One region of the Aeromonas sp. TECH754 genome, then DNA from elsewhere that is predicted to be linked to it. Evidence: riboswitches for the same ligand, from Rfam matches in the RefSeq annotation. Region 1 holds a riboswitch; each other region holds the start of a gene.

What was found. Region 1 has a riboswitch for cyclic di-GMP ahead of ACZ9IL_RS13315 (glycosyl hydrolase family 18 protein). Riboswitches for the same ligand answer to the same signal wherever they lie in the genome.
Region 2: another riboswitch for cyclic di-GMP. It lies ahead of ACZ9IL_RS00495 (glycosyl hydrolase family 18 protein); the one in region 1 lies ahead of ACZ9IL_RS13315 (glycosyl hydrolase family 18 protein).
Region 3: another riboswitch for cyclic di-GMP. It lies ahead of gbpA (N-acetylglucosamine-binding protein GbpA); the one in region 1 lies ahead of ACZ9IL_RS13315 (glycosyl hydrolase family 18 protein).

What each region holds. Positions count from the first base shown of each region.
Region 1 covers NZ_JBWBRA010000001.1:2,964,444-2,974,701, reverse strand. Annotated here, with positions in the region: gene gltX (glutamate--tRNA ligase) at 89-1,504, shown strand; tRNA gene ACZ9IL_RS13345 (tRNA-Ala) at 1,901-1,976, shown strand; tRNA gene ACZ9IL_RS13340 (tRNA-Ala) at 2,005-2,080, shown strand; tRNA gene ACZ9IL_RS13335 (tRNA-Ala) at 2,144-2,219, shown strand; tRNA gene ACZ9IL_RS13330 (tRNA-Ala) at 2,278-2,353, shown strand; tRNA gene ACZ9IL_RS13325 (tRNA-Ala) at 2,410-2,485, shown strand; gene ACZ9IL_RS13320 (ExeM/NucH family extracellular endonuclease) at 2,635-4,785, opposite strand; cyclic di-GMP riboswitch class I at 5,080-5,162, shown strand; gene ACZ9IL_RS13315 (glycosyl hydrolase family 18 protein) at 5,276-8,311, shown strand; gene ACZ9IL_RS13310 (tetratricopeptide repeat protein) at 8,514-9,749, opposite strand; gene ACZ9IL_RS13305 (energy transducer TonB) at 9,761-10,258, opposite strand, start outside.
Region 2 covers NZ_JBWBRA010000001.1:108,740-118,997, forward strand. Annotated here, with positions in the region: gene ACZ9IL_RS00480 (TonB-dependent hemoglobin/transferrin/lactoferrin family receptor) at 1-1,598, shown strand, start outside; gene ACZ9IL_RS00485 (3-phenylpropionate MFS transporter) at 1,856-2,998, shown strand; gene ACZ9IL_RS00490 (hybrid sensor histidine kinase/response regulator) at 3,077-6,562, shown strand; cyclic di-GMP riboswitch class I at 6,776-6,863, shown strand; gene ACZ9IL_RS00495 (glycosyl hydrolase family 18 protein) at 6,975-9,572, shown strand; gene ACZ9IL_RS00500 (PKD domain-containing protein) at 9,693-10,258, shown strand, end outside.
Region 3 covers NZ_JBWBRA010000001.1:3,205,281-3,215,538, reverse strand. Annotated here, with positions in the region: gene cysT (sulfate ABC transporter permease subunit CysT) at 240-1,079, shown strand; gene cysW (sulfate ABC transporter permease subunit CysW) at 1,186-2,073, shown strand; gene ACZ9IL_RS14445 (sulfate/molybdate ABC transporter ATP-binding protein) at 2,098-3,165, shown strand; gene cbl (HTH-type transcriptional regulator Cbl) at 3,340-4,287, shown strand; gene ACZ9IL_RS14435 (cytochrome b) at 4,386-4,913, opposite strand; gene gbpA (N-acetylglucosamine-binding protein GbpA) at 5,020-6,444, opposite strand; cyclic di-GMP riboswitch class I at 6,506-6,591, opposite strand; gene ACZ9IL_RS14425 (M3 family metallopeptidase) at 6,987-8,837, shown strand; gene ACZ9IL_RS14420 (glycoside hydrolase) at 8,897-10,258, opposite strand, start outside.

The DNA.
Region 1 (10,258 bases):
CATGGTTTTCCCATCCGGGTTGCTCGGTGCTAAAATGCGACGGTTTTTTTAATGAATTGGCCCAAGGCCCTCTACACAAGGCTTAAAGATGAAAGTCAAAACCCGTTTTGCTCCCAGCCCGACCGGCTTCTTGCATGTTGGCGGTGCCCGTACCGCACTCTATTCCTGGTTGTTTGCGAAGAGCCAGGGCGGTGAGTTCGTGCTGCGTATCGAGGATACCGATCTGGAACGTTCCACTCAGGAGGCGATCGACGCCATCATTGAGGGCATGGAATGGCTGGAGCTGAACTGGGATGAGGGCCCCTACTACCAGACCAAGCGTTTCGATCGCTACAACGGCATCATCGACGAGATGCTGGCCGACGGCCGTGCCTACAAGTGCTTCTGTTCCAAGGAGCGCCTCGAATCTCTGCGCGAAGGTCAGATGGCCAACGGCGAGAAGCCGCGCTATGACGGCAAGTGCCGTGACGCGGCCCACGCTCACCCGGCCGATGCGCCCCACGTCATTCGCTTCCGCAACCCGACCGAAGGCTCTGTGGTGTTCGACGACCACGTCCGTGGCCGCATCGAGTTTGCCAACACCGAGCTCGACGATCTCATCATCCGCCGCACCGACGGCGCCCCCACCTACAACTTCTGCGTGGTGGTGGACGACTGGGACATGGAGATCACCCACGTGGTGCGCGGTGAAGACCACATCAACAACACCCCGCGTCAGATCAATATCTACAAGGCCCTGAACGCGCCTGTGCCGGAGTTTGCCCACGTCTCCATGATCCTGGGTGACGACGGCGCCAAGCTGTCCAAGCGCCACGGCGCTGTCTCCGTGATGCAGTACCGCGACGACGGCTACCTGCCGGAAGCGCTGCTGAACTACCTGGTGCGTCTGGGCTGGTCCCACGGCGATCAGGAGATCTTCAGCCTGGACGAGATGATCAAGCTGTTCAGCCTGGATGCCATCTCCAAGTCCGCCTCCGCCTTCAACACCGACAAGCTGCTGTGGCTCAACAACCACTACATGCGCAGCCAGGATCCGGCGCACGTCGCCAAGTACCTGGAGTGGCATATGGCCGCCCAGCACATCGACACCAGCACGGGCCCGTCCCTGGCTCAGGTGGTGACCCTGCTGGCCGAGCGTTGCAACACCCTGGTGGAGATGGCCGCCCAGAGCCGCTACCTGTTCGAGGAGTACGAGGCACTCGACGAAGCCGCCGCCAAGAAGCACCTGCGCGGTGTGGCTGCCGAGCCGCTGATCCTGGCCAAAGCCAAGCTGGCCGCCCTGGAGACCTGGACCACCGAAGCGCTGCACGAGCTGATCGAAGCCACTGCCGCCGAGCTGGGTCAGGGCATGGGCAAGGTCGGCATGCCGCTGCGCGTCGCCGTCACCGGGCTGGGTCAATCTCCGGCCATCGACGCCGTGATGGCGCTGGTGGGCAAGGAGCGGGTGCTTGCCCGCATCGATCGCGCCCTGGCGTACATCGAAGCGCGCATGGCTGCCGAGTAATACCGGTCTGGGCCAGCTCCCCCTGCCATCGACGCCGTGATGGCGCTGGTGGGCAAGGAGCGCGTTCTCGCTCGCATCGATCGCGCGCTGGCGTACATCGAAGCGCGCATGGCGGCCGAGTAATCTCGCTGCCGGTCAGTCTCTCAAGGCTGGCGAACAAGCCGCTGTGAATGACCTTAAAGGGCTCCCGAACGGGGGCCCTTCGTTTTTGAGCCTCAGTCGGATTTGTGACATAAAACAGTGAGATAGCCCTCTGGCTGCTGGTAAAAACAGCGAACTGTTTGAATTTTGACTAAACGCGCAAAGCGGTGGTATTTTAGGGTTGACAGCAAAGCGGGTGATGCCTATCATGCGCCTCCGTTGCCAGAGATAACTTTGGTAGCACCGAGGTGAGTTGGGGTTATAGCTCAGCTGGGAGAGCGCTTGCATGGCATGCAAGAGGTCCGCGGTTCGATCCCGCGTAGCTCCACCAAATTTTCCTCGAACAATCTGGAATCCAAGGGGTTATAGCTCAGCTGGGAGAGCGCTTGCATGGCATGCAAGAGGTCCGCGGTTCGATCCCGCGTAGCTCCACCAGGTTCCAAATTGAAATGCAGTACCCAGGGCAGTGCGGTGTGTATCACCCAGGCCGACCTTTGTGGGGTTATAGCTCAGCTGGGAGAGCGCTTGCATGGCATGCAAGAGGTCCGCGGTTCGATCCCGCGTAGCTCCACCACTATTTCGAAGTAAGACAAACGGACACCAGAACCGATTGTCTAAAGAGTAAAGATTTCGGGGTTATAGCTCAGCTGGGAGAGCGCTTGCATGGCATGCAAGAGGTCCGCGGTTCGATCCCGCGTAGCTCCACCACTATTTAGCAATGAGGCAGCCGGCCGCCAGAACTGGTTGTTTAAAAAGAAGAATTTGGGGTTATAGCTCAGCTGGGAGAGCGCTTGCATGGCATGCAAGAGGTCCGCGGTTCGATCCCGCGTAGCTCCACCAAACACTTAAGGCCACCGTTATCGCGGTGGCCTTTTTGTTTGTTCAGGCATTTGTTTTTTTCATGGCTAACGCCTCTTCATTTACAAATCAAATGGCCAAAATGAGAAAGCCCGCGACTGTCGCGGGCTTTTTTCGTTATTCAGAGCGAGTTATGAGGTGTGTCGGCGGCGCCAGGCCAGCGGCAACAGCGCCAGCAGCAGGGCACCCATGGCACCACCACCGCCGCCCTTGCTCTCCTCCTGCAACTTGAGATCGACGATGATGGGATCGTGATCCGAGGCGCTGAACGGGTTGTCAGACTTGATCATGTCGCCGGTGAAGCCACGGCCGTACTCGAACAGGTTGCTCTCGTAGGAGTTGATGTGCCAGTCGGCGACCGCGATCACCCGCTTGGCCAGCGCCGGGTTGGCGAGGGCGTAGTCCAGGGTACCGAGTTCGGCCTCATAGCTGTAGGAGATGGCCTTCTCCTGATTGAATTTGACGTTCAAGTCCACCAGGCCATAGCTCTTGCTCACCTCCTGACCGATACGCTCGTAGGACTGCTCGCCGAGGAAGGTGTGGGAGGCGGCGCGGATCTTGCGATCACTGCTGGCCGGCGCGTAGTCGGTCAGCACCCGGATCGGGTCTTCCTTGGCGTAGGAGTTGAAGTCCCCCACCAGCAGCACCTGGCCCGGCAGCTTGTTTACCGCCTCGCCCAGTACCTTGGCGGCACTGACCCGGAACTCGGTGCACTTGCCCTGCAGATCGGCGGGTTCGGTCTTGCCATCCCCGTTTTCAAAGCAGCCGGAGCCCTTGGATTTCAGGTGGTTGACCACCAGGGTGAGCGGCTCGTTGCCACCTGTCACGGTGAAGCTCTGCACCAGAGAGTCACGCTGGCTGGCGGTCTTGGCGACGCCACCGGTGATGTAGCGCTGCTCCGGTAGCGGGATCACGCTGGCATCCCCGCTCGGGGTCAGCTTGGCCGGACGGTAGATCATGGCCACCATGATGGCGTCGCCACCGAAGAAGCGCTCCTGACCGAGCAGGGCCTTGGGCAGGCTGACGAAGGCGTAGTGCTGGCTGACGTCTTTTTGCTGGGCGTTGAGACTCGCGACCAGATCGCTGATGGCGGAGTGTTCGTCGAAGCCGTTGTTCTCCATCTCCATCAGGCCGAGGAGGTCTGCGTCCATCTCGGTGATGGCGTTCACTATCTTGGTACGCTGCTGCTGGAAGTCAGTCAGATCCTTGGCGCCGCGGTTGCAGCCCTTGGCGCTGTCCGCATCCGCCTGATCCACGCAGAGCACGTTGAGGGCGCCGCCCACGCTGGAGTGGCTGGTGAAGTAGTTGAGCACGTTGAAGCTGCCGATGCGCAAGTCGGTGCCGGCGGTGCGGGCCGGTGCGCGCTGGCGATCGTTCTCGTCGGTACGCAGCAGATCGCCGACCGTGATGGTCTGCTCCTTCGGCACGATCAGCCGGTATTCGTCATAGCTGTAACCTACCAGGGCATCCAGGTTGACCGGCGCATCGCCGACGCGCAGATAGCCCTGCTCCGGCTCCCAGGCTGGCAGCCAGGGCAGCTTGCCGTCGGCGGCCTTGAAGTCGGATTCGAGGAACACCCGGTTGCCGGCATTGGCCTGTGCCAGTGCCTTGGCTTGCTCGCTGCCCGCCACATGCAGCTGGGTCGGCTTCATCAGCGGTGCCTGGTGGGAGAGCACCAGGTTGTTGCGCCTGGCGGCGTAGTCGTAGCTGAAGTTGCGGCTGATCTTGAGGCCGCTGCTTTCATCGAGCCGTACCCGCATCCCCTCGTGGCGCTCCAGCGCCCGGGCCAGGGTTTCTCCCTCCAGCACCCGCAGCGGTACGGCGGCAGGGGCCGCGCCCTGTGCCAGCACCTGCAGACGCGCAGCGCTGCCGTCGAAGACGGGTTTGAGCTGGGTGTAGCCGTAATACTCCGCCACCTTGGCTTCCAGACAGACTACGGTGCCCGGCTTGAGGTCCGGGTACTTGGTCGCGAAGTTCTTGTCGCTGAGGAAGACGAAGATGCCGTCCGAGGTCTGGGGGTTGCCATCTCCCTGCACATCCTGCAGGTAGAAGCCCTTGTTCAGGCTCTCGCCGAGGGCGCTGACCACCGCCTTGACCGAGACCGTCTGGGTGCTTTCGAACAGATCGTCCGGGATGAGCGGGCTCTTGTCGCCACTGCCTTGAATGGCGGGGATGGGGGTGAGGGCATTGTCGGCCGGACAGCTGAAGCCGGCGGCGTAGACAGAGGGGGACGCAAGGGCGAGCCCCACGGCCAGCGACAGCAGGGTAGGTGTTCCTTTCATGGGTAATCCTTTTTTATTTTTGCCAGTGTTTCCATAGCCTTGGCGCCTTGACCAAGGGCGCGCATTGTCACATTTCTGGCAGTTCATACCAGTGAGCCAACGCACATTATTGGGAGACAAAGGAGGCCTATTTCATTTATTTGATCTGGCTAACAAGTTGAAATTAATGACTAATTTGTCATTTGTTGCGAGTCGAAATACTGTGATCCCGCTGGCGTTTACATATTTCTCTTCGAGAACAAAGATTGAGCATCTGCGACTTGCTTCCTATACTCGCCCTGTTCCTCACGGAACCCAGGTAAAGGGCAAACCGGCAATGATGCCGGGACGCAAAGCCTCCGATCTGCCCCGCAGGGACAGATAGCGGGGTTTCCCCGGGTGACATGAGGGTATGTGGCCCGTCCATGGCCTGTTGTCGACCCTTTCTCGCCTGTTGCTGCCGCCTTTTGCCCGGTTTTAAAAGCCAAGACAAAACAAGGAAGATAAAACAATGCAACAGACCTTCAGGCCCAGCAGGCTCGCCATGCTGGTTGCCCTCGCGGCCATGCCCGCCTGGGCGCAAGCCGCTTATCCCGCCTATCAGGCTGGCACCGCCTACCAGGCTGGCGATGTCGTCAGCAACGTTGGCAACCTCTACGAATGCAAGGAATTCCCCTATTCCGGCTGGTGTGGCGCCTCGCCCTACCACTATGCTCCCGGCGTGGGCGCAGTCTGGGCCGATGCCTGGAAACCCTTCAGCGACGGTGGCACCGCGCCAGCCCTTGGGCTCGCCATCAGCTCGCCCGCGGTTGGTAGCGCTTTCAACGAAGGCGCCCCGGTGGCCCTGGCGGTGAGCCTGAGCGGCAACAGCAGCGCGCTGACCCGGGTCGAGTATCTGATCGACGGGGTTCAGGTGGCGGTGAGCAGCGCGGCGCCCTGGTCGGCGAGCTGGACCGCCAGCGGGGTCAGCGCCCATCAGCTCAAGTCCCGCGGGCTGGACAAGGACGGCAAGCTGCTGAGCGAGGCCGATGCGGCTTTCAGCGTCAGTGCCGTGGTGGCGCCAGAGGCACCCAAGGTCAGCATCGCGAGTCCGGCCGCCGGGGCCAAGCTGACCCTGGGCCGCGCCGCCACCGTGACGGCCAATGTGACCGATGCCAACAACGACGTGGCCAAGGTCGAGCTCTATGTGAATGGCCAGAAGGTCGGTGAAGACAGCAGCGCCCCCTGGCAGTTGAGCTGGACACCGCAGAACAGGGGCCTGGCCGGCCTCAAACTGGTGTCCACCGATAAAGCCAATCTGGTCGGCGAATCGAGCCAGGTCGATGTACAGGTGGAAGAAGCCGCCTTGCCACCCACCGGTGGCAACCTCTCCTGCGACATTCGTCAGGTCTACCGCGCCGACGGCAGCGAGTGCATGGGGGATGACCATGCCCGCCGGGTCATCGGCTACTTCACCTCCTGGCGTACCGGCAAGAACGGCCTGCCTTCCTATCTGGTGAACGACATTCCCTGGGACAAGATCACCCACATCAACTACGCGTTCGCCGGGGTGGACGAGCAGAGCCATCTGATCAAGGTGGACGACTCTGCCACCAAGATGACCTGGGAGGGGGTAGCGGGCGCCGAGATGGATCCCGAGTTCGCTTATCAGGGCCACTTCAACCTGCTGTCGAAGTACAAGAAGCAGTATCCGGACGTGAAGACGCTGATCTCGGTGGGCGGCTGGGCCGATACCCGTGGCTTCTACACCGCCACCACCAAGGGGGATTGCTCGGTCAACACCGCCGGCATCAACGCCTTTGCCGACTCGGCGGTGGGCTTCATCCGCCAGTACGGCTTCGATGGGGTGGACGTGGACTATGAGTACCCCACCTCCATGAAGGATGCGGGCAACCCCAACGACTTCCCGCTCTCCAACCAGTGCCGGGCCAAGCTGTTTGCCAACTACGAAGTCTTGATGAAGACCCTGCGTTCGCGGCTCGACAGTGCCGGTACCGAGGATGGTCGCAAGTACATGCTGACGATCGCCTCGCCGGCGTCGGCCTATCTGCTGCGTGGCATGGAGAACTTCCAGGTCACCCAGTATCTGGATTACGTCAACCTGATGACCTATGACTTCCACGGTGCCTGGAACAACTTCGTGGCCCACAACGCCGCGCTGTTCGACAACAAGGCGGATCCCGAGCTGGCCCAGTGGGGGGTCTACAGCCAGGCCCAGTACGGTGCCATCGGCTATCTGAACTCGGCCTGGGCAGCGCACTACTTCCGTGGCGCCCTGGCGGCCGGCAAGATCAACATAGGGGTGCCCTATTACACCCGTGGCTGGCAAGGCGTCACCGGCGGTACCCATGGTCTCAACGGCAAGGCAGCCCTGCCGAGCCAGAGCAACTGCCAGCCGGGCACCGGTGGCAGCACCATCCCCTGCGGCAACGGGGCTGTCGGCATCGACAACATCTGGCACGATCTGGACAAGAACGGCAAGGAAGTCGGCGCCGGTGCCGTGCCCATGTGGCACGCCAAGAACCTGGAGCACGCGGCCAGCCTCGGCATCACTACCCTGCCGAGCTATGGCACGGCCTGGGGCCTGGATCCCAACGATCCGGCTGACGTGATCCAGGGCCAGTACGTGCGTTACTACGACGACAAGGCGCAGGCGCCCTGGCTGTGGAACGAGCAGAAGAAGGTGTTCCTCTCCACCGAAGATGAAGAGTCCATGGGCAAGAAGCTGGACTACATCGTCAACCGGGGTCTGGGGGGCGTGATGTTCTGGGAAATGGCGGGGGACTATGCGTTCGACCCGGCCAAGAACGAGTATGTGATGGGTAGCACCTTGACCAGCCTGGCGTACGACAAGTTCAGCAAGGCGAGCAAGGCGAACCTGAAACAGAACGATCTGCCGGCACCGGCGGCCCAGCTCGACATCGGTGTGAGCCTCTCCGGCTTCAAGGAAGGGGATTCGAACTACCCGATCAACCCCACGCTGAAACTGACGAATAAATCCACCCAGACCATCCCGGGCGGGACCCGCATCGAGTTCCTGGTACCCACTTCCACCTCTGACACCATCACGGATCAGAGTGGCATGGGCCTCAAGGTGGTCGAGAGCGGCGGCAACCAGAACTCGGACGGCATTGCCAACGAGAAGGACTTCCACAAGGTGGCCATGACGCTGCCGACCTGGAAGGCCTGGGCGCCGGGCTCCGACGTTGAAGTGGCCATGACCTACTACCTGCCGGCAGCGGGCGTACCGAGCGGCGTGCGCCTGATTGTCGGCAGCCAGACCATAGGTCTCAAGGCTGATTTCCCGGCCCTGGCCGAGGCGGTCGTGGGTACGGGCGGGGGTGATGGCGGTACCGGTGGCACCACCTGCAGCAGCCAGAACGTCAACCCGGCGAGCTATCCGGCCTATCCGAGCTGGCCTCAGGGCGATCACGCCAATGCCAACGATCGCGTGACCAATGGCAAGGCGGTGTGGCAGGCAAACTGGTGGACCAGCAGCGAACCCAAGGCGGGTGACGGCAGCTGGAAGCTGGTGTGCAGCTACTGATATGACGAAACGGCATCTTTCTGATGCCTCGTAGAGACGATAAATCCGGAGCCTGGCTCCGGATTTTTTTATGGGTAAATAGCGTGATAAACGGCCATAAAAAAGACCGCTCCGGAGAGCGGCCAATGTGCCACCAAGGCAACTGGTGGGGCAAGGCCCCTTGTGTCGTGGAGGCAGGGCAGGGGCTCTCCCTGCTGGGCCGTCACTGGGTGATGGCGCCACCTTGTTGTTCCTTCAAGAAGTTGATCCAGGGGGAGGCGCGGCCACTGACGTTGTCGTTTTGAGCCGCCTGACTGAAGGCGGAGAGGGCCTCCTTCGGTTTTTGCTGCTCGAAATAGGCCACCCCGGTCAGGAACTTCAGATCGGCGCGCTGTTCACCGTTGGCATTGGCTGCGGGTTTGGCGGCCAGCGCCACCAGATCCTGATAGCGTTTGCTCTGGATCATCATGCGCGCCATCTTCAGCTGCAGCTCGGCATCCGGGGCCAGCTTGTAGGACTTGGCCAGGGTATCGATGGCCGGATCCAGCTCCTTGGCCTGATGCCAGTAGTTGGCCAGCGTCTTGTAGTTGGCCGCGTTGCTCGCTATGGTCCCCTCCTTCATGGACTTCTCCATCACCCGGGCGGCGCGATGGGGAATACCGGCGAAGGCCAGGTAGTTGGCCAGTCGCTGCAGCTCGTTGGCCTCGGTCAGCATGCCGAGGTTATAAGCTCCCTCCAGCGCCGCCAGCGCCTTGGCGTCGTTGCCCGCCTGCATGTGCATGGCGGAGAGCTGGGTCCAGTACTTCTTCTTCTCCGGATACCTGTCGATGAGGGCGGTCAGCACCTCGGTCGCTGGCTTGTACTGTTTCAACTCGTAGTGCGCCGCCATCTTGAGCAGGTACCAGGATTCGGGCGCCTTGCCCCCTGACAGCTTGATGGCCTGATCCACCGCCGGTATGGCTTCCCGGTACTGCTTGAGCTGTACATGGGCGTTGGCCAACGTGATGTAGGCGTGGGGGGTGGGTTTCTCATCCTTGCCAAGGCTCGCGAACCACTGGTTCATGGTGCTGATGGAGGCCTTGAAGTTGCCCTCCGCCATGTAGAGCTGGGCCAGGTTGTAGCGCACCTGCTGGGCCACCGGTTGCGGCAGGCCGCCGGTGGCGATGGCATCAGCGAAGTACTTGGTCGCCTGGCTGTATTTCTCCTGCTGGGCGGCCGCGAAGCCCAGGGTCTGCAGTATCACCCCCTTGTCATAGACTCGCTCGCCTGCGCCAGACAGCGCCTCTTGCAGCTTGGCATTGGCCTCGCCGTATTTCTTCTCTGTGATCAACGCCTGGGCCTTGTTGACCGCGCGGTAGGCGCGATCGGACAGGGCGGGTTGCTCGGCGGCCCAACTGGCGGTGCTAAGCAGCACCGCCATGGCGACCGGGGCGAGGATCAGGCTACGTAACTTTTTCATCGCCACCTTCCTTAGTTGACCGCAAACTCGATCTCTTGCTGCATGCGGGATGCCTGCGGCCTGCCATCGACCATGGCCGGTTTGAACGTCCATTTGGCGATGGTCTTGCGCGCTTCCTTGCCGAGGTCATAGCTGCGCGGATCCTCTTTCACGATCCGCACGTCGCTGACGGTGCCGCGCTCGGTGACGGTGAACTCCACCACCACCTTGCCGCTCGCCAGCCCCGCCAGGGCCGCCTTGCGGGGCATCATGGGCTCGAAGGTCGCCATGGGAATGGCACCGTTGTTGCCCCCCATGCCACCACCACCGCCACCCGTGCTGTAGGCACCGAGGGCGTTGCCACCGCCGATGTTGACCGGGATGTCGAGTTTGGGCATGTCCATGGACGAGCTCTCCATCTGCGGCCTGTCCGTGCTGGCCACTTCCATCTCCGGAGGGGGAGGCGGCCGGTTCGGGGGCGGCGGCTTGGGCAGTTCCCGTTGTTTCTCTTGCAGGGTCTCCTGGGGTTT
Region 2 (10,258 bases), 2.9 Mb from region 1:
GCTATCTGGACGCGACCACCGGTTATGCCTCCAGCAGCCACCAGAACATGGCCGGTTTCACCGGTGCCCTGCGTAGCGGGGATGTGGAGAGTCTGCTGCGCTACACCTGGCGCGATGGTGGTGTGACCCAGAACTACGACGGTGACAAGAACGAGTTCGATATCGTCAGCCAGGCCGTGCTGCTCAAGAGCCAATGGAATGTCAGCGACGACCAGTTCCTGAAATTGACCGTCGACTACTTCACCGAGGGCCAGGATCCGGACGCCGTCGACCTGACCAAGGCTGGTTCCGTCTTCAAGCAACCGATCACCGACAAAGACACCGACAACCTCTCCCTGATGCTGGATCACGGCCTCGCCTTGAATACCGTCTGGGCCGACCGCGTCGACAGCAAGATTTATTACGCTCGTACCAAGCAGACCCTGGATCAGTACGCCTCTTCCAAGTACCCGGTCAGCCCGAGCAACCCCTATGTGACCAAAAACTCCCTGGACAGCAACGGCTTCGATCAGGAGAGCCTGGGGGCCCAGGTAAAATTCAGCAAGGCCCTCGCCAGCCAGCGTCTGGCCTGGGGTGTCGAGTATGAGCACACCGACAACGAGCGGACCCGTTTCAAGGCACCCACCAAGCCCGGTGACTTCGTTGGCTACAACGAGCTGAGCTTCCCGTCCACCACCAGCGAGCGTGCCGCACTCTGGGCCTTCGACGAGATCAAGTTTGGCGAGCGCTGGGTGCTGACCCCGGGGGCCCGTTACGAATACTACAAGATGACCCCGGACGAAGATCCGGCCTACACCGGCGAGAACCTCAAGAAGTTCTCCGAAGGGGAGTTCTCACCCAAGCTGGGTCTGGTGTTCAAGGCGCACGAGGCGGCCAATCTGTTCGCCCAATACAGCCACGGTTACAAGGCGCCCATGTATGACAACGCCTTCTCGACCCTGAATCATCAGGCTTACGGCTATCGCATCGAGCCGAACCCGAACCTGAAACCCGAGAGCAGTGACGGCATCGATCTGGGTATCCGTGGCAACAGCAACGGCTTTGGCTACGAAATTGCCACCTTCTACAACAAGTTCGACGACTTCATCGAACTGGCCCAGGTGGGCAGTGAAGGTCGCACCGCCATCTATCAGTACCAGAACCTGGACAAGGCGACCACCAAGGGCGTCGAGGCCAAGGCCGATTACTGGTTGAACGATCTGGTCAACATCTGGGGTAACCTGGCCTACATCGAAGGCAAGGATGGCGATGGCAACTACATCAACAGCCTGAGCCCGCTCAACGGCAGCCTGGGTGTGCGTCTGGAACAGCCGAACTGGAACATCAACACCGCCCTGCGCTTCGCCGATGACATGGACAAGGTGGGCAAGGACTCCAGAGGCAACGACAACATCAAGAGCGCCGGCTGGGGTGTGGTGGACATCTACGCCCAGTTCAAGCCGATGCAGGATCTGCAGCTCAACGTCGGTGTCTTCAACCTGTTTGACAAGGAATACGTCAACTACGAAAGCATCACCGGCCTGAGTGCTACCACCGATACCAGCAACCAGACCGAACCGGGCCGCAACCTGAGCGCCCGCGTCAAGTACGTGTTCTGATGCTCGACATGACTGTGATGATGAAGGGGCCCTTGGGCCCCTTTCTTGTTTGGTCGCGCTCGCACTGCCCCAAAGAGAAACCCGTACCGGACGCAAGGAAGGATGACTGCCGCCAGCGCAGGCGTACCCCCAGACAGGGGGGCGGAGCAAAGGTTTAACGCTGTTGATATGTATGGCATTTATTCTCGCGCGCGCGAGGGGATCGGCGCGTCAAAATCGGTTATCATTTGTCCCCCTTGCGCCGTCGCCGAGTCCCTATGCCCGCCTTCTCCTGGTTAGCCCTGTTCTTTGGTGCCTTCTACTTCGTCTATGGTGCCTACCTGCCGTTCTGGTCGCTCTGGCTGGAGGGGATAGGCGTGAGCGCCGAGCAGATAGGCCTGCTGCTCGGGGCTGGGATGGCGATCCGCTTCGCCGGCAACCTGGTGGTGATGGGACAGCTCAAGGGGGCGGGGCAGCTGCTGCCCGTCACCCGGCTGCTCTGCGGGCTGAGCCTGCTGGCCTTCCTCGGCTTCTATGTCAGCCACAGCCTCTGGTGGCTGGTGGTACTGACCCTGGTGGCGAACTTCATCTACCCGACCCTGATGCCCATGGGGGAGGCGCTGGCCACCCGCATGGTGGTGCAGGCCCACCTCGACTACGGCAAGGTGCGGTTGTGCGGCTCCTTCGCCTTTATCGTCGCCTCCACCCTGGTTGGCGCCCTGGTGGGCAACTTCGGCAGCGAATGGGTGCTGCACACCATGGTCATCGGGCTGCTGCTGATGCTGATGCTGAGCGCCCTGCCGCTGCGACCCGCGCCGCAGGAGTTGCAGGGGGAGCGGGCCAAGGCCTCGCTGAAGGAGACGCTTAAATCCGCCCCGGTGCGGCGGTTCCTGCTGATCACCGCCCTGTTGCAAGGCAGTCATGCTGCCTACTACGGCTTCAGCGCCATCTACTGGAAGGCTGAAGGCTACAGCGGCACCATCATCGGCTACTTGTGGGCGCTGGGGGTGGTGGCGGAGATCTGCATGTTTGCCGCCGACAAGCGCTTCCTCCAGCGTTTCGGGGCCCAGACCCTGTTCCTGGTCGGCGCCATCGGCTGCGTGGTGCGCTGGAGCCTGCTCGGCGCCTCCAGCGAGCTGCTGGTGCTGGTGCTTGGCCAGCTGCTGCACGCGGTCACCTTCTGCGTCAGCCATCTGGGGGCGATCCGCTTCATGACCCGGCAGTTGCCTCCCGAGCAGCTCATCCCCACCCAGGCACTCTATGCCGCCCTCGGTCTCGGCATGACGGTGGCGGCATTGATGACGATCTGTGGCGCGCTGTTCGAGCCCCTCGGCGGCGGTATCTTCTTCATCATGGTGCTGGTGGTGGTACCGGTCTTCTTCCTGCGCCTGCGCCCGGTGCCGGAAGGCAGCCAGTCCTGAGCGAGCCCCGTGACATGGCCGCACCGGGGCTCTAGACTGGCGCGGCACTCAACACATCTGGACAAGGAAAGAATGTAGATGCACCAAGGATGGCTGCTGATCGGGTTGTCACTCGCCTATCTGGGCTTGCTGTTCCTCATCGCCTTCGTGGCGGACAAGAACAAGCGCCGTCGGCCCAAGGGTCAACCCCTGCTCTACAGCCTGTCGCTGGCGGTCTACTGCACCTCCTGGACCTTCTTCGGCACCGTCGGTCAGGCCAGCGAATCCCCCTGGTCACCCGTGCCCATTTACCTCGGCCCCATGCTGGTGTTCCTGTTCGGCTGGCGGCTGCTGGCCCGGCTCATTCTGGTGGCCAAGCGCGAGCACATCACCTCCATCGCCGACTTCATCGCCGCTCGTTATGGCAAGTCCCAGCGCCTCGCCATGGTGATCAGCCTGATCGCCATCATGGGAATACTTCCCTATCTGGTGTTGCAGCTCAAGGCGATCGTGACCGGGCTGGATCTGCTGATGGCCAACTCGGTACCCATCGGTAGCATAGGCACGACAGCGGGCAACAGCGCCGGGCTGGCCCTCGGCGTCGCCCTGCTGCTGGCGCTGTTCAGCATCTTGTTTGGTACCCGTAACCTGGACGCCACCGAGCATCATCGTGGCATGGTGGTCGCCATCGCCTTCGAATCTGTGGTCAAGCTGCTCGCCTTCATGGCGGTGGGGGGCTTCGCGCTCTGGCTCATCATCGCCAAGCCGAGCGAGGCCCGCTCTCTCGTCGCCAGCGACTTCTTCGATGCCGTGGTGGCGGTCAGCCCGGGCAGTCTGCTGGAGCTCGCCATCTATACCCTAGTCGCCATGTGTGCCGTCATCTGCCTGCCGCGCCAGTTTCACGTGACTGTGGTGGAGAACAACCAGGGCCAGGATCTGCACTGGGCACGCTGGTTGTTCCCGCTCTATCTGTTCCTGATGGGGCTCTTCATCTGGCCGCTGGCGCTGGCGGGGAAGCAGTGGGTCGGGGCCGGCATGGGCTCGGATACCTATGTGATCAGCCTGCCCATGTCGCTCGGCTACGACGGCATGGCGATGCTGGCGTTCCTCGGCGGCACCTCGGCGGCCACCGGCATGGTGATCGTCTGCACCATCGCCCTGGCCATCATGGTCAGCAACGATCTGGTGCTGCCGGTATTGCTGCGCCGCTTCTGGCAACAGGGGCGGGACGAGCGGCTGATGCGGCTGCTGCTGCAGGTGCGCCGTGGCGCCATCCTGCTGATCCTGCTGGCGGCCTGGACGCTCTACCTCTGGCTCGGGGATCTCACCAGCCTGTCGCGCATCGGCTACCTGTCGTTTGGGGCCGTGGCCCAGTTCGCCCCAGCGTTGCTGCTCGGCCTCTACTGGCGACACGGCAACCGTAAGGGGGTTTATCTGGGCCTCGCGCTCGGGGTCAGCCTCTGGTTCCTCACCCTGCTGGCGGAGAGCGGCCTGCTGGCCGGCTCACCGCTGGAGGCGCTGCTGGCGCCGCCGGACTGGCTCGCGTTCCGCGATCTGAGCCTGGGTGCCTGGTGCATCTTCCTGAGCCTGTTGCTGAACCTGATGGGCTATGTGGCTGGCTCGCTTTTGTCGCAGGCGGCGGTGAGCGAGCGGTTGCAGGCGGCGAACTTCGTCGGCAAGCCGAGCCGGGATCTGGCGGCGCTCTATCAGGCGCGAGTCTCGGTCAAGGAGCTGGAGATGCTGGCGGCCCGCTTCGTCGGCTCGAGCCGGGTCAAGCGCGCCTTCGGCCGTTTCGCCGGTGAGCGCGGTGGCACCCTGGCGCCCCAGATGCAGGCATCGGCCGAGCTGATTGCCCACACCGAACGGCTGCTGGCCGGGGTGTTCGGCGCCTCGTCCGCCCGGTTGGTGCTGGCCTCTGCCCTGCAGGGACGCAACATGCAGCTCGAGGAGATCGCCACCATAGTGGACGAGGCCTCGGACGTGTTCCGCTTCAACCGGGGGCTGCTGCAGGGAGCCATCGAACACATGGGGCAGGGGATCTCGGTGGTGGACAGGGAGCTCAAGCTGGTGGCCTGGAACCGGCGCTACATCGAACTGTTCCACTATCCGCCCGGCCTCATCCAGGTGGGGCGCTCCATCGAGGAGATCATCCGCTACAACGCCGAGCAGGGGCTGTGTGGTCCGGGCGAGCTGGAGGCGCATGTGGCCCGGCGGGTCGCCTTCATGCAGCGCGGCAGCCCCCACGTCTCGGCGCGGGAGCGGCCGGATGGCCGGGTGATCGAGATGCAGGGCAATCCCATGCCGGCGGGGGGCTTCGTGATGACCTTCACCGACATCACCCCGTTCAGGGCGGCGGAGCGGGTGCTGCGGGAGGCCAACGAACACCTGGAGGCGCGGGTGGCCGAGCGCACCCACGAGCTGTCCGAGCTCAACCGCCAGCTGTTGCTGGTGAACCAGCAGGTGGAGCGTGCCAATCACTCCAAGAGCCGTTTCCTGGCGGCGGTGAGTCACGATCTGACCCAGCCCTTGAATGCAGCCAAGCTGTTCACCTCCTCCCTGCTGGAGATGCTGCCCCAGAGCGGGGAAGAGGCGGCGGAGCAAATCCGTATCGCCCGCCACATCGACGACGCCCTGGGGGCGACCGAGGATCTCATCACCGACTTGCTCGACATCTCGCGGCTCGAGGCGGGCAAGTTCAAGGCCAGGAAACTCGATTTCGCCCTGCGGGACGTGCTGAGCAACCTCAAGGCGGAGTTCGGGGTGCTGGCCCAGGCGGGGGAGATCCAGTTTTCGGTGGTGGATAGCCGGCTCGCGGTTTACAGCGATGTGCGCCTGCTTAGGCGGGTGCTGCAGAACTTCCTCACCAATGCGTTTCGCTACAACCCGGGGGGCCGGGTGCTGCTCGGTTGCCGCCGGCTGGGGGACAAGGTGCGCATTGAGGTGTGGGACAACGGCCCCGGCATCCCCCTCGACAAGCAGGAGACCATCTTCGACGAGTTCTCCCGCCTCGATCACTCCCGCACCGCCAGGGAGCAGGGGCTGGGGCTCGGGCTCGCCATCGCTCGCGGCATCTCCCAAGTGCTGGGTCACCCGCTATCCCTGCGCAGTTGGCCGGATGCGGGCTCGGTGTTTTCCATCACCCTCAACCTCGCAACCCGGCCCGTGATGCTGAGCCAGATGGCGGCCCCCATGGTGCGGGACAGCCAGCTGGAGGGGGTCAGGATCCTCTGCATCGACAACGAGGAGGACATTCTCACCGCCATGCACTCCCTGTTGGGGCGCTGGGGCTGCGAGGTGAAGTGCGCCCAGAGCCTGGCGCAGGCGCAGGCGCTCATCGGTGACGGCTTCCAGCCCCGGCTGGTACTGTCGGATTATCACCTTGACGACGGCAAGACCGGGCTGCAGGCGCTGCACATGATCCGGCTGGCCCACGGCAATGGCATCGGCGGCATCATCATCAGTGCGGATCGCAAGAGCGATCTGCAGGCGCAGATCCGCGAGCACGGCTTCGGTTACGTCAGCAAGCCGGTCAAGCCGCTCAAGCTGCGGGCGCTGATGAACAGCTTGTTGCTGCCAATACAGTGATATGCATCACAGAATTAATCTTTGACCGATGATTTCAGCCAGGGTCCAGAAGCTGGAGTAAGTCGACCCACCCCTGAGATTGGCGACAACATATGTGCATGTTCGCTGAAAATCAGGAAAAGCGAGTCCCATTCACTGTCATTTTTACTAGGTAGCGCCTCTTCCGACTCCTCCTCTATAGTCGTCCGGCGATTATTTTTGTCGCAAATCAAGTTGTGAAAAAGGCAAACCGGATGAAAGTCCGGGACGCAAAGCCTCCGGTCTAAGGGTCAGCAGTACCTAAGATAGCGGGGTCGCCACGGGTTGTATCGTCCATGGGCCAAGCCATGGTTGCGATGTTGTCTGCGTCACCTGTCGGGTTGCGTTGCCTTTTTCGTTGTTCATTCCAATAACGAAATAAGGAAATTCAATAATGTTAAGTCCAAGACTGTCCCTGTTGGCACTGTTGGTCGGGGGGCTTTGTACTACCTCCGCCTTTGCGGCTGCCCCCGGCAAACCCGTCATTGCTTCGGGTCCCACCAAGTTCGCCATCGTCGAAGTCAATCAGTCTGCCACAGCCTACAACCAGCTGGTGACCGTTCATGCAGACGGTGCCTCGGTCAGCGTGAGCTGGAACCTCTGGTCCGGTGATGCCGGGCAGACCGCCAAGGTGCTGCTCGATGGCAAGGAGGTCTGGTCAGGTCCCGCCTCTGCCGCAGGTACCGCGACCTTCAAGGTGACCAAGGGGGGTCGCTACCAGATGCAGGTGGCCCTGTGCAACGCCGATGGTTGTACTCTCTCCGATGCAAAAGAGATCATGGTGGCCGACACAGACGGCAGCCACCTGGAGCCGCTCAAGGCGCCGTTGCAGGAGAACAACAAGCCCTACATCAACAAGTCGGGCAAGGTGGTTGGCACCTACTACGTGGAGTGGGGCGTCTATGGTCGCAAGTTCACCGTGGACAAGATCCCGGCCCAGAACCTGACCCACATCCTCTACGGTTTTACCCCCATCTGTGGGGGGGATGGCATCAACGACAGCCTCAAGGAGATTGCGGGCAGCTTCGAGGCATTGCAGCGCTCCTGCGCCGGCCGGGAGGATTTCAAGGTCTCCATCCACGATCCCTGGGCGGCGATCCAGATGCCACAGGGCAACCTCAGCGCCTGGGATGAGCCCTACAAGGGCAACTTCGGCAACCTTATGGCGCTCAAGCAGGCGAATCCGGATCTGAAGATCCTGCCCTCCGTGGGCGGTTGGACGCTCTCCGACCCCTTCTATTTCCTCGGAGACAAGGGCAAACGTGACACCTTTGTCGCCTCGGTGAAGGAGTTCCTGCAAACCTGGAAATTCTTCGATGGCGTGGACATCGACTGGGAGTTCCCGGGAGGCCAGGGTGCCAACCCCGGCCTCGGCCATCCCTCCGATGGGGCCACCTATGTGACGCTGATGAAAGAGCTGCGTGCCATGCTCGACGAGCTGGAGGCCGAGACCGGTCGCCAGTATGAGCTGACCTCCGCCATCGGTGCGGGTGATGACAAGATCGAGGATGTGGATTACCAGGCTGCCCAGCAGTACATGGACAACATCTTCATCATGACTTACGACTTCAACGGCGCCTGGACCAACACCGAACTGGGGCATCAGACCAACCTGTTCGAGGCGAGCTGGGATCCCAATACCCGCTACACCACCGACAAGGCCGTCAAGGCAATGCTGGCCCAGGGAGTTGAACCCGGCAAGCTGGTGGTTGGCACGGCCATGTATGGCCGTGGCTGGACCGGCGTTAGCAACTATCAGGGCAACAACCCCTTCACCGGTACCGCTACTGGCCCCATCAAGGGCACCTGGGAAAATGGCGTGGTGGATTACCGCGACATCGTCAACAACCGCATGGGCAGCGACTGGGCCAAGGGCTATGACGAGGTGGCCGAGGCTCCCTACCTGTTCAAGGCCGCGACCGGTGATCTCATCACTTATGACAACGATCGTTCGGTCAAGGCCAAGGGCCAGTATGTGCTGGCAAACCAGCTCGGCGGCCTGTTCTCCTGGGAGATCGATGCCGATAACGGCGACATCCTCAATGCCATGCACGAGGGTCTGGGCCACGGGGAGGGCACCACGCCACCAACCAACAAGCCGCCGGTGGCCAATGCCGGCAGCGATCTGAATGTCACTGGCCCGGCCGAGGTGGTCCTCAACGGTGCCGCCTCCCACGATCCGGAAAGTGGCGTGCTGAGCTACAGCTGGAAGCAGGTCTCGGGTCCTCAGGTCAGCCTGGTCGATGCCACTCAGGCCAAGGCTCGGGTGGTACTCGATGCCGTCAGTACCGACATCAACCTGGTGTTCGAGCTGACCGTCACCGATGACCACAACCTCTCGGCCAAGGATCAGGTGGTGGTGACCAACAAGGCACCGCAGCCAAACCTGCCCCCCGTAGTGACAGTGCCGGCCACCGCCAGTGTCGAGTCGGGCAAGCAGGTAACCATCAAGGCCACGGCGTCCGATCCGAACGGTGATGCCCTGACCTACCAGTGGAGCCTGCCTGCGGGTCTCGTTGCGACCGGCCAGAACAGTGCGACCCTGGTGGTCACAGGCCCAAGTGTGACCAGCGACACCCTCTATGATCTGACGCTGACCGTGACCGACGGGGCGCTGGACGCCAGTGCGGCTACTCGTCTGACCGTCAAGCCAGCCAGCACGGGTGGCGGCTGTGAGGCAACCGATCCGGATGCGGCCAACTATCCGGCCTGGAACGCCAGCACCGTCTACAACTCGCCTAACAAGGTGAGCCACAGCCAGCTGGTGTGGCAGGCCAAGTACTGGACCCAGGGCAACGAGCCGAGCCAGACCGCGGATCAGTGGGCTCTGGTGAGCGATGTCGAATTTGGCTGGAGTGCCGAGGTCGCCTACAACGGCAACGATGAAACCAACCATAACGATCGCCGCTGGAAGGCCCAGTACTGGACTCAGGGCGATGAGCCCGGCAAGAGCAATGTCTGGGTCGATATAGGGGCAGCCAGCTGCAACTGATTGCCATCACAGGTGAAATGGGGCCGAGGTGCCCCATTTTTTTGGATGATGTCTCTTCACGGCTGCGCCATATCGCCATGCATGGCGCAGCCCTGAGGCTAGATAACAAGGATGATAAAAATGAAACAACGTAGTATGAACAACCCGAGCTGGCCACGCCGCTCCCTGGTGGCACTGGCCATCCTGGGACTGGCCCCGCTGGCGATGGCCCAGCAGAGCAGCACCACGGGGGAGTTTCGCAAGGACAACAGCGAACCCAAGGTCTATAGCCAGGAGGGGCTGGTCGATAACTTCGCCCAAACGCTGCCGGTGGGCGCGACCTTCGCCCCGTTGCTGACCGCCTGGGATGCCCAGGATGGCGATCTGACCGCCCGTCTCACTCAGGCGAGCGGGGTCAATACTCAGCAGCCGGGTCACTATGTGGCCCAATATCAGGTCAAGGACGATGGCCTGCCGATGGTGGATGGATTCCTGGGGTGGTACGGCTCCACCACCACCTTCTCACTGCCGGTGACTGTCTATGATCCGGCGGTTGAGCAGCCCGAAAACAACGTCCAACTGGGGGCGCTCTGGCAGGAGGAGGTCGTCAAGGATTCCAGCATATTGACGGCGATAGGACAGCAACTGAGCCGCAGCTTCCAGATCGATGGTGCGTCGCTGCCCCTGCTGGATGACAGGGTGGAGCT
Region 3 (10,258 bases), 240 kb from region 1:
CAGGTTCGCTAGCCTGTATCCATAGCGACAGACTCCGTAGTTCCCGGTTCCACAGCTCCGTTTAGTTAGGTCTTTTATTTATATAAAAGACCTTTTTTTATATTTATCGCTCTAAAAGCCTTGTTCCGCCGTTGTTATACAAAAAAGTAATTAGCAAAGGCGATATTGGTGTTTGTTGCACCTGGCGGGAGTGAGCAGAATCGCTATATCGAAAGTTATTTATAACAAACGGAAGTGTTATGCGATTAAGTTCTTATTCCGTCCTGCCCGGGTTGGGCCCGACTCTCGGCTTCAGTCTGCTCTATCTGAGCATATTGGTGCTGCTGCCGCTCTCTGCCCTGGTGTTGTTCGCCGTGAACAATCTCAACGCCGCCGAGTTCTGGCAGGTGATCAGCTCCCCACGGGTGCTGGCCTCCTTCCGGCTCAGCTTCGGTGCGGCCTTCATCGCAGCCCTGCTCAACAGCCTGTTCGGGCTGATCCTGGCCTGGGTATTGGTGCGCTACAGCTTCCCGGGTCGCCGGTTGGTGGATGCGCTGATCGATCTGCCGTTTGCCATGCCCACCGCCGTCTCCGGTATCGCCCTGTGCGCCATCTTCGCCCCCAATGGCTGGATCGGGCAGTGGGTCGCGCCCTTTGGCATTGAACTCGCCTACAACCCTATCGGGGTGGTGATAGCCCTCACCTTCATCGGTCTGCCCTTCGTGGTGCGCACCCTGCAGCCTGTGTTGCGTGAGGCTGAGACCGAGCAGGAAGAGGCGGCCGCCAGTCTGGGGGCGGACCGTTGGCAGACCTTTATCCGGGTGCTCTGGCCGACCCTGATCCCGGCGCTGCTGACCGGTTTCGCCCTGGCCTTCGCTCGCGGGGTGGGGGAGTACGGCTCCGTCATCTTCATCGCCGGCAACCTGCCCATGGTCTCCGAGATAGCGCCGCTGATGATCATGAGCCATCTGGAGGAGTATGACTATGCCGGGGCCTCCGCCATCGCCTCCGTCATGCTGCTCATCTCTTTCATTCTGCTATTGCTGATCAACAAGTTGCAGGCCTGGAGCTGGGCCCGCATCGGGGGAAGTAGGATATGAATGCATTTGCCACTGCCATTCCTGAACTGCGCAGCAGCACGATGCTGTTGCTAATCGGCCAAGTGTCACAGGCCTGGAGCTGGACTCGCATCGGAGGGGGCAGGAGATGAACGCATCTACCTTGATGGTCGAAACGGCTCCGCAGGCAAGCACAGTGGTGCAGCACCAGCCGGTCACCCGTGAGCCGGTCTGGGTCAAGTGGCTGCTCATCAGCCTGGGTCTCGGCTGGTTCGCCGCCCTGTTGTTGCTGCCGCTGGCGACCGTGTTTATCCAGGCGCTGAGCCCGGGATTGGCCTTCTTCTGGCACGCCATCAGCGAGCCGGATGCCCTGAGCGCCCTCGGCCTCACCGCCCTGGTGACGCTCTGCTCGGTGCCGCTCAACCTGCTGTTCGGTCTGGCGGCGGCCTGGGCCATCGCCCGCTTCCGTTTCCCGGGTAGGCAACTGCTGATCACCATCATCGATCTGCCGTTCTCGGTGTCCCCGGTGATCGCGGGGCTGATGTTCGTGCTGATGTTTGGCAGTCGCGGCTGGTTCGGCGACTGGTTGAGCGAGCACGACATCAAGATCATCTTTGCCACCCCGGGCATCATCCTCGCGACCACCTTCATTACCGTGCCCTTCGTGGTGCGTGAGCTGTTGCCGCAGATGGAAGCGCGCGGGCCGGAAGAGGAAGAAGCCGCCATCATGCTGGGGGCGAGCGGCTTGCAGATGTTCTGGCGGGTGACCTTGCCCGGCATTCGCTGGAGCCTGATGTATGGCGTGCTGCTTTGTACCGCCCGGGCGGTAGGGGAGTTTGGCGCCGTCTCCGTGGTATCAGGCCACATTCGCGGCCAGACCAATACGCTGCCGCTGCACATCGAGATCCTCTACAACGAGTACCAGACCGGTGCCGCCTTCGCGGTAGCCAGCCTGCTGGCCCTGTTCGGGATCTTCACTCTTCTGGGGGAAACCCTGTTGGCCCGGCTGCGTGGTCAGCCCACTAAATCTCACTGATTTAACCGTTTCAACGAGGCAGCCATGAGCATTCAGGTTCAACAACTCAACAAGCATTTTAATCAGTACGCGGCCCTTGCCGATATCAACCTCGACTTTCATGACGGTGAGCTGGTCGCGCTGCTGGGCCCGTCCGGTTGCGGCAAGACCACGCTGCTGCGGATCATCGCCGGGCTGGAGCAGGCCGACAGCGGCAGCGTCATCATCCGCGGGGAAGATGCCTCGGCACTGCACGTGCGTGAACGCAACGTCGGCTTCGTGTTCCAGCACTATGCCCTGTTCCGCCACATGACGGTGTTCGAGAACGTGGCGTTCGGCCTGCGGGTCAAGCCGCGCAGCGAGCGCCCCGCTGAAAACGCCATCCGCGCCCGGGTCAAGGAGCTGCTGGATCTGGTGCAGCTCAGTCACGTGGCCGGGCGCTACCCGACCCAGCTCTCCGGCGGTCAGCGTCAACGGGTCGCCCTGGCCCGTGCCCTGGCGGTGCAGCCCAAGGTGCTGTTGCTGGACGAGCCGTTCGGCGCCCTCGATGCCCAGGTGCGCAAGGAGCTGCGCCGCTGGCTGCGCGAATTGCACGACGAGTTGCACGTCACCAGCCTGTTCGTGACTCACGATCAGGAGGAGGCGCTGGAGGTCGCGGATCGGGTCGTGCTGATGAACGCCGGTCGGGTCGAGCAGATAGGTACCCCGGCCGAGGTCTATGACCAGCCGGCCAGCTCCTTCGTGCACAGCTTCCTCGGCAGCGTAAACCTGTTCCGTGGCCGGGTGGCGGAGCAGGGGCTCGGCATCGGCGAGCAGTCACTGGGGGCACCTGCGATTTCCCATCTGGCCAAGGGCAGTGCGGCCATCGCCTATGTTCGCCCCCACGAGCTGGATATTCTGCCGGCGGATGCGACCGGCGGCATCAGCGCCACCATCACCCGACTGCTGCCCATGGGGCCGCGGATCCGGGTCGAGCTGCGCGGTATCGGTGACACTCAGGGAGCGCACTTCGAGGCCGAGTTGAGCAAGGAGGCCGCCCGTGCCCTGACGCCGGGGCAGAGCGTGCGCTTGGTGGCCAGACAGGCCCAGCTCTACCCGGACTACCAGATCTGAGAACCGGTTGAGGATGCTGCCGACGACTTGCCGCGGCAGATCCTCAACAAGCGCAGACGGGGGATCCGCTCTCTCATCCCATGGGTATCAGGCTTGCGGCCGGGCAACCGGCCAGACAGATAACAAGGCTGCGGGGTCCGTCCCACGCGGTTGGTCAGCGCAGGAGGCGATGACATGAATTTTCAGCAACTACGCATTATTCGTGAGGCGGCCCGGCGGGACTACAACCTGACCGAGGTCGCCAACGCTCTGTTTACCTCCCAATCCGGGGTCAGTCGCCACATTCGCGAGCTGGAAGAAGAGCTCGGCATCGAGTTGTTCATCCGTTACGGCAAGCGGCTGCTCGGCATGACGGAGCCGGGCAAGGAGCTGCTGGTGATCGCCGAGCGCATCCTGGGGGATGCCAACAATATCCGTAAATTGGCCAGCACCTTCGCGAACCGCGACTCGGGCCGGCTGCTGGTAGCGACCACTCACACCCAGGCGCGCTACGCCTTGCCACGGGTGGTGAAGGCGTTTCGCGAGCAGTTTCCACTGGTGCAGCTGGAGCTGCGCCAGGGCAGTCCCGAGGAGATAGTGCGGTTGGTGCAGACCGGCGAGGTGGACATCGGCATCAGCAGCGAGCAGCTTGATCGCAGCGAAGGGGTGGTGGCTTTTCCCTATTACCGCTGGCACCACAACATAGTGGTGCCCGAGCAGCATCCGCTCACCGCCGAGCGGGATCTGACCCTGGCGGCGCTGGCCCACTGGCCCATCGTCACCTACCAATCCGGGCTGACCGGTCGGGCACGGGTCGATGAGGCTTTCGCCGAGGCGGGGATAGCGCCGCAGATCCTGCTGACCGCCCAGGATTCGGACGTCATCAAGACCTATGTCGAGCTGGAGATGGGGGTCGGCATCCTGGCGGACATGGCGTTCGACCCCCAGCGCGACAAGGGGCTGGTGCAGCTAGACGGCAGCCGGCTGTTTGCACCGCACACCGCCTGGATCGGCCTCAAGCAGGGGCAGTTCCAGCACAACTTCGCCTGGCAGTTCATCCAGCTCTGCAACCCCGAGCTGGCGCTGGCGGATATCCAGGCGCGGGCCATGGGCAACGAACCGCAACTCGATTACCAGATCTGATGCCTGCCGCGAGATGAGAGAACAGGGAGCCCATGGCTCCCTGTTTGTTTATCTGCCGATGGCTGGCGCACCTGTATCGGCTATCAAGCGCCGGTGGTTTATTTGCCGGTGTGGGGTCCCAGCATGCGGTACAGGGTGCGATCCCCTTTCCTGTGGTGATACAGAGCGGCGGCCAGGTGCAGCAGGACCAGCGCCGCCAGCGACAGGCAACCGAGGCGGTGCACGCGAAAGAAGAAGGCGTTGATCTCGGGGCTGTCGATGGGGTTGGTGATCGGATAGAGCCAGAACAGGGCGTAATCCTGCTCCAGCATCAGGAAGCCGCTCAGCAGCACGACGAACATCAGCCCATAGAGCAGGGCATGGGCCAGCTTGACCCAGCCATGGTAGTGCCCGGCCTCACTCTCGGGCAGTGGCGTTCTCAGGTGCTGCCAGCCCCAGCGCAGCAGGAAGAGCGGGGTGATTAGGGTCGCCATCGACATGTTCAGCACCGACAGAAACTGAAACAGCCGGGGGTGGCTGTCGATCACCAGGTGCATCAGGTAGCCCGCCAGGGTGGCGTAGAGAATGACGACGGCCATCAGCCAGTGCAGCAGGCGACTCAGGGGGTCATAGTAGTTTTTCGTCATATTGTTTGTCCGACAGGGGAGCTCGCGCTGCCAAAGACAGCGGGATCTCGGATAACAGGCAAAAAAAAGAGGCCGCTCGGGCCTCTTCTGCTCAGGAGTTGCGGGCTCAGTTCACCAGGGTCCAGGCATCCTGCCAGTTGGATCCCACGCCGGGCTCATACTGGGTGGCCGTGCTCGACCAGATGCTGCACCAACCGCTGTAGGGGTAGGGCTTGCACTGGTATACCTTGCCGTTCTTGGGTTGCAGCACCTTGGTGCCGGCCACATAGGACTTCAACCCTTCCGGGAAGCTGTACTGGTAGTCGCCGCCGCTGGCCGGATCCTTGAACATCAGATCCAGGGTCTGCTGCAGTGAGGCGCCACCCGCCTTCGGCTTGCCTTCGATCACCAGCTGATGGTGACCCGCGCTCAGGCCGCTGACCGCCATGGTGAAGCTCTGGCTGCTGTCCTTGATGTCGGCACTGGTCTGTCCCTTGGCGGCACCGCCATGGTCATACAGGGTGTTGGTGACCGCGAGATCCCCCTGGGCCGTGACGCTGAAGTTCAGGGTGACCTTGCCGTTGTCGAGCAGGTATTCGCTCTCCAGACCGCTCACGCTGATGCTGTCGTTCACTGGAGGCTGCTGCTGCTCGAGCTGGACCTCGACCCGTTGCAGGTTGCTGCCAGCCTTCAGGTAGATGGGGTTCTGCCCGTAAACCGGGTTGAACTGGCCATCTGTTCCCTGCTGGCCGGCGCGGATCTGGCTCTGCTCTGTGTTGATCTTGGCTGCCAGATCGTGGGCCCAGTTGTTCTTCTGGCCCTGCTCGGAGGAGCCTATGGTCAGCACCGTCTGCAGATCGGTGCGCTCGCCGTTGGCGTCGAACACCCGGGTCTTGGCCTTGTCACCAGCCACCAGATCGATGGAGGGATAGATGGTTCCGCCCTGGCTCCAGGTCAGCGGCGGCTGGGTGCCACCATCGAACTTGGCATCGATCAGGTTGTAGAAGCTGTTGGCGGTATCACCCACCTCCCAGACCCCCAGGATCACCTGATAACCGGTGCGGGCCGGCAGGGTGCAATTGTGGGTGACCTGCTTGGGTGGTTGCACCATGCCCCCGTCGATGACGCAGAAGGGGGTCAGATCGAAGGAGTCCCGGGTCAGCGGCTGGTTCGGGTTCCAATCCTGCTTGGTGAGGTAGTAACGCCAGTTGCGGGTCACGTGGTTGGCGGTGAAGCTCCAGCTGATGGCGAAGGGGCCCCCCTGCACCGGACGCTTGGTCCAGCGATCGCTGGTCTGAACGTCGAGCTCGGCGAACTGCGGGTGACCGGCCGAGGCGATCTGGCCGTCGGCGGGACCACCATTGGGGAAGCCGGACGGTGCCTCCAGGCTCTGGGGCTCCCACTGGACGGCGCCACACTGGCTGTTGCCACCGGTCTTGCACAGGTAGTTGCGCGCCTCCGGTTGGTTGATGTAGCCATGGGCGAGTACGCCGCCGCTGGCCAGCAGCGCGAGCGCCGCCGCGAGGTGATTGAGTTGAGTTTTTGCTGCCATACATTCCTCTGTTCGACAGATGTGGGCAGTCAAGTTGGCTGGGGTTTTCCCCGAAACACGATGCTGCAACCCCGCTATCCTGGACGAGACGTCTTTAGACCGGAGGCTTTGCGTCCTGGCCTTTCAACCAGTTTGCCAAATGACTACATAAAGGGTCATTGCGTCGCGTTTGACGACGCGCTGCCATCATGTCTTATTTTGATTAAATTATTAAGTGTAAATCTTTACAGCTTGACCTCGTCGGAGTAGAGCCAATACTTAACTTTTTGTTTTTAAATGTCTATTTGATAGACCGCTTTGGCTGTATGACGGCTTCTTGCTTAATTAACATGCAAAATCAATGCATCATTTGCAGTCAATAAAGAGACCCCATGGGCAGGGCCTGGCTCGGGTGGGTGCAGACCGGATCCCGGTGCTACAGACATAGACAGCGGCTTTTGGTAGCGTGATCAGGCGCACCCCGGCGCACGCTTGCCTGGTCACGGCCGGGCATCATCACAAGGCAAGGCGGATCAGACGCCACCGACAACAAGAGGGACCTTATGACTTCCATCGCCAGGAATTACTTGAACCAGCTCAACGCCGACTACCTGCAGGTACACAGGCGCAAGGAGGATCTGTTTTGGTCCACCTACATGGGCACCAGCGACGATCAGGTCGGCTTCACCGCCGCCGAGCAGGCCTACAAGACGTTCTGCGCCAACCCGGCCCGGCTGCCGGTGCTGCGTGAGATGCAGGCCCTGGCCGAAGAGACCGAGCTCAAGCACGGCCTGGCAGGCTGGATCGCCTTCTTCGAGTGCAACGTGATCGAGGATCCGGCCGCCGCCGCCCTGATGGACGAACTGGTGGCCGCCGAGGCGGAGCTGTTCGCCCGCCGCAAGGAGCTCAAGCTCAGCCTGCTCGATGAGCAGGGTCAGCCGGTGACCGGCAGTCTGCCTGCCGCCAGCACGGCGCTGGCCGCCAGTGCGAGCGAGCCGGTACGCCAGAGCGCAGTTGCCATGTTCCATGCCCTGGAGCAGTGGGTGGTCGACAACGGCTACCTGGCGATAGTCGCGCTGCGCAACCGCTTTGCCCGTGCCATGGGTTATCGGGACTATTTCGATTACAAGGTGCACAAGAACGAGCAGATGAGCCCGGAGCAGCTGTTCGGCATACTCGATGACTTCATCGCCCGCACCGAACAGCGCCTGCACCAGAGCCTGGCCGAGCTGAAGGCTGCCAAGGGGGAAGCGGCGCTCTTGCCCCACAACCTGCGCTACAGCGTGAGCGGCGACGTGACCCGCCAGCTCGATCCCTATGTGCCGTTTTCGCGGGCGCTGAAAGATTGGGTCGAGAGCTTCCGCCGGCTCGGCATCCAGTATCGGGACGCGACCCTGACCCTGGATCTGCTGACCCGGGAGGGGAAATACGAGAACGGCTTCTGCCACGGCCCGGTGCCGAGCTTCTGGCAGGAGGGGCAGTGGGTGCCCGCGGTGGTCAACTTCACCAGCCTGGCCGATCCGGCCCAGATCGGTAGCGGCTGGAGCGGTCTCAACACCCTGTTCCACGAAGGCGGCCATGCCGCCCACTTCGCCAACGTCACCGGTAACGCCCCCTGCTTCTCCCAGGAGTTTCCCCCCACCTCCATGGCCTATGCCGAGACCCAGTCCATGTTCTGCGACAGCCTGCTGGACGATGCGGACTGGCTCAAGCGCTACGCCCGCAACGCCGCTGGCGAAACGATCCCGGACACCCTGATCCAGGCCATGATCGAAGCCCGTCAGCCGTTCCGCGCCTTCAACGAGCGGCAGATCGCGCTGGTAGCCTACTTCGAGCGGGATCTCTACGCCATGAGTGACAGCGAGCGCACCCCGGCCGCGGTGCTGGCGCTGGCTCGCCAGTGGGAGCGCAAGATCCTGGGGGTTGAGAGCCCGCGCCCGCTGCTGGCCATCCCGCACCTGCTCAATCAGGAGTCGGCCTGCGCCTATCACGGCTACCTGCTGGCGCTGATGGCGGTCGAGCAGACCCGCGCTTACTTCTTGCGCCGGGACGGCTACCTCACCGACAACCCGCGTATCGGCCCGGATCTGGCCGCCCATTACTGGGGACCTGGCAACGGCATGACCCACGATCAGACGTTGCAGAGCCTTACCGGTGAGGGCTTCAGCGCCGGCCCCCTGGCCCGCGCCTGCAACCAGAGTGTGGCCGAGGCCTGGGCCACGGCGTCGGCCTGCATGGCGGCGGCGCATCAGCGTCCTCTCGCCGGTGACGGCACCCCGCTCAACGCCCGGATCCGGGTGGTGCACGGCGCCGAGCTGATCGCCGACAACAGCGAGTCCGAAGGGCGCATGCTGGCGGATTTCGAGGCCTGGATCCGGCGCCACCATGGGGCTGAGCCCGTTGTGGCAGTCTGAGTCCCGTCCTGCAAACGAAGAGCCCTGCCCACTGGCAGGGCTCTTTCATTTTGGGGCGCTCAGATCTTCAACAAGGTGACGGGCTTGTCCTTGAGGGCCACCAGCAGCTGCTGGCCCGGCAGCTTGTGGCCGTCGATCAGGATGGTGCTCTTGCCGAAGTTCGCCACCAGCCGGCTGCCGTCGGAGAAGCGGGTCTCCTGCACCCGGCCCGCCCCGTCCCGCCAGCGGAATCCCACCAGCGCCTTGTCCCACAGCGCCTCGTGCAGGGGGGCAAACTGCTCGCTCAGCCTGACCAGCTCCGGCAAACGACTGCCTAAGGTGCTGCGGCTCAGGTTGAGCAGGGGCGGGGTGTTGTAGAGCAGGCCGAGCAGGGCTCGCTCCTCCCGGATGGCGGGGAACTTGAGGTTGTCCAGCAGCCAGTGGTGGCTGTTGATCACCGAGTCGTGGAACACCGCCTGGTAGAGCGGCAGCCTGTCCGCCGGGTTGAACACCGTCTTCAGGTAGCGCGGCTTGAGCCGGGCGGGCTGGAAGAAGATCTGGGGGGCCTCGTCGGGCCACCATTTGCCGAGGTAGTAGGGGGACTTGGCCTGCTTGCGCATGGCGGCATCGGTCCAGCCGAAGCCCCAGCTCTGGACACCGTGGGCAAACATCAGCGGTTTGCTGGTGAGGGCGTTGCCGTCTTCCGAGCCCAGCACCAGCCCGAGCCGTTCCCCGACCCAGCTCATGCGGGCGTTGCGGGCGGCGACCATGGCAGCGCTGCCTTGCTGGTGGGCCGGGCTGTAGTCGCTGGAGGCCATGGCGGTACCATCGACGTCGAGAAACAGGCTGTTGATGCCGCTGGCCTTGGCCAGCTCGCTCATGCGGCTCTTGGCGTAGGGCAGGGTGCAACCGGGGTTGAGGTAGACCCCCTCGCCGCCAAAGCCAGGTCTGGGCTTGCCATCTGCCTCGACGATGGCGCAGCGCTTGCCAAGCTCCGGCGGGATCTGGGCGGTGAGCCAGCGGTCGTTGTCGCCGGGGGCGATGGCGGTGTCGTAGGAGTCATAACTGCCCACCAGATAACCCAGGCGCTTGGCGGCGGCGAGGGCCTGATCCTGTTGCAGGGCCGCCGTCCACTGTGGGGTGCCGAGCCAGAGCTTGCGCAGCCCCGCCTGTTGCAGTGCCTCTATGACCGGCAGTGACAGGCCCTGGCCCCAGCGCTCCCGGGCCACCAGCTGCTGACCGAGGAGGCTCTTGATCCACTGCTGGCGCAGGGCCAGCACCTTGCTCTGAACGGCGGGGCTCTGCTGGGCTGGCAGCGGCAGTTGCTGTTCAATCAGCCGGTTGAGGCCTGCCATGATCAGCGTCTGTTGCCACGGTTGGGGACTGGGGGTTGCCAGCGCCTCGCGCTCCTCGTCATTGAAGCTTTTCAGCCACTCCGGCTT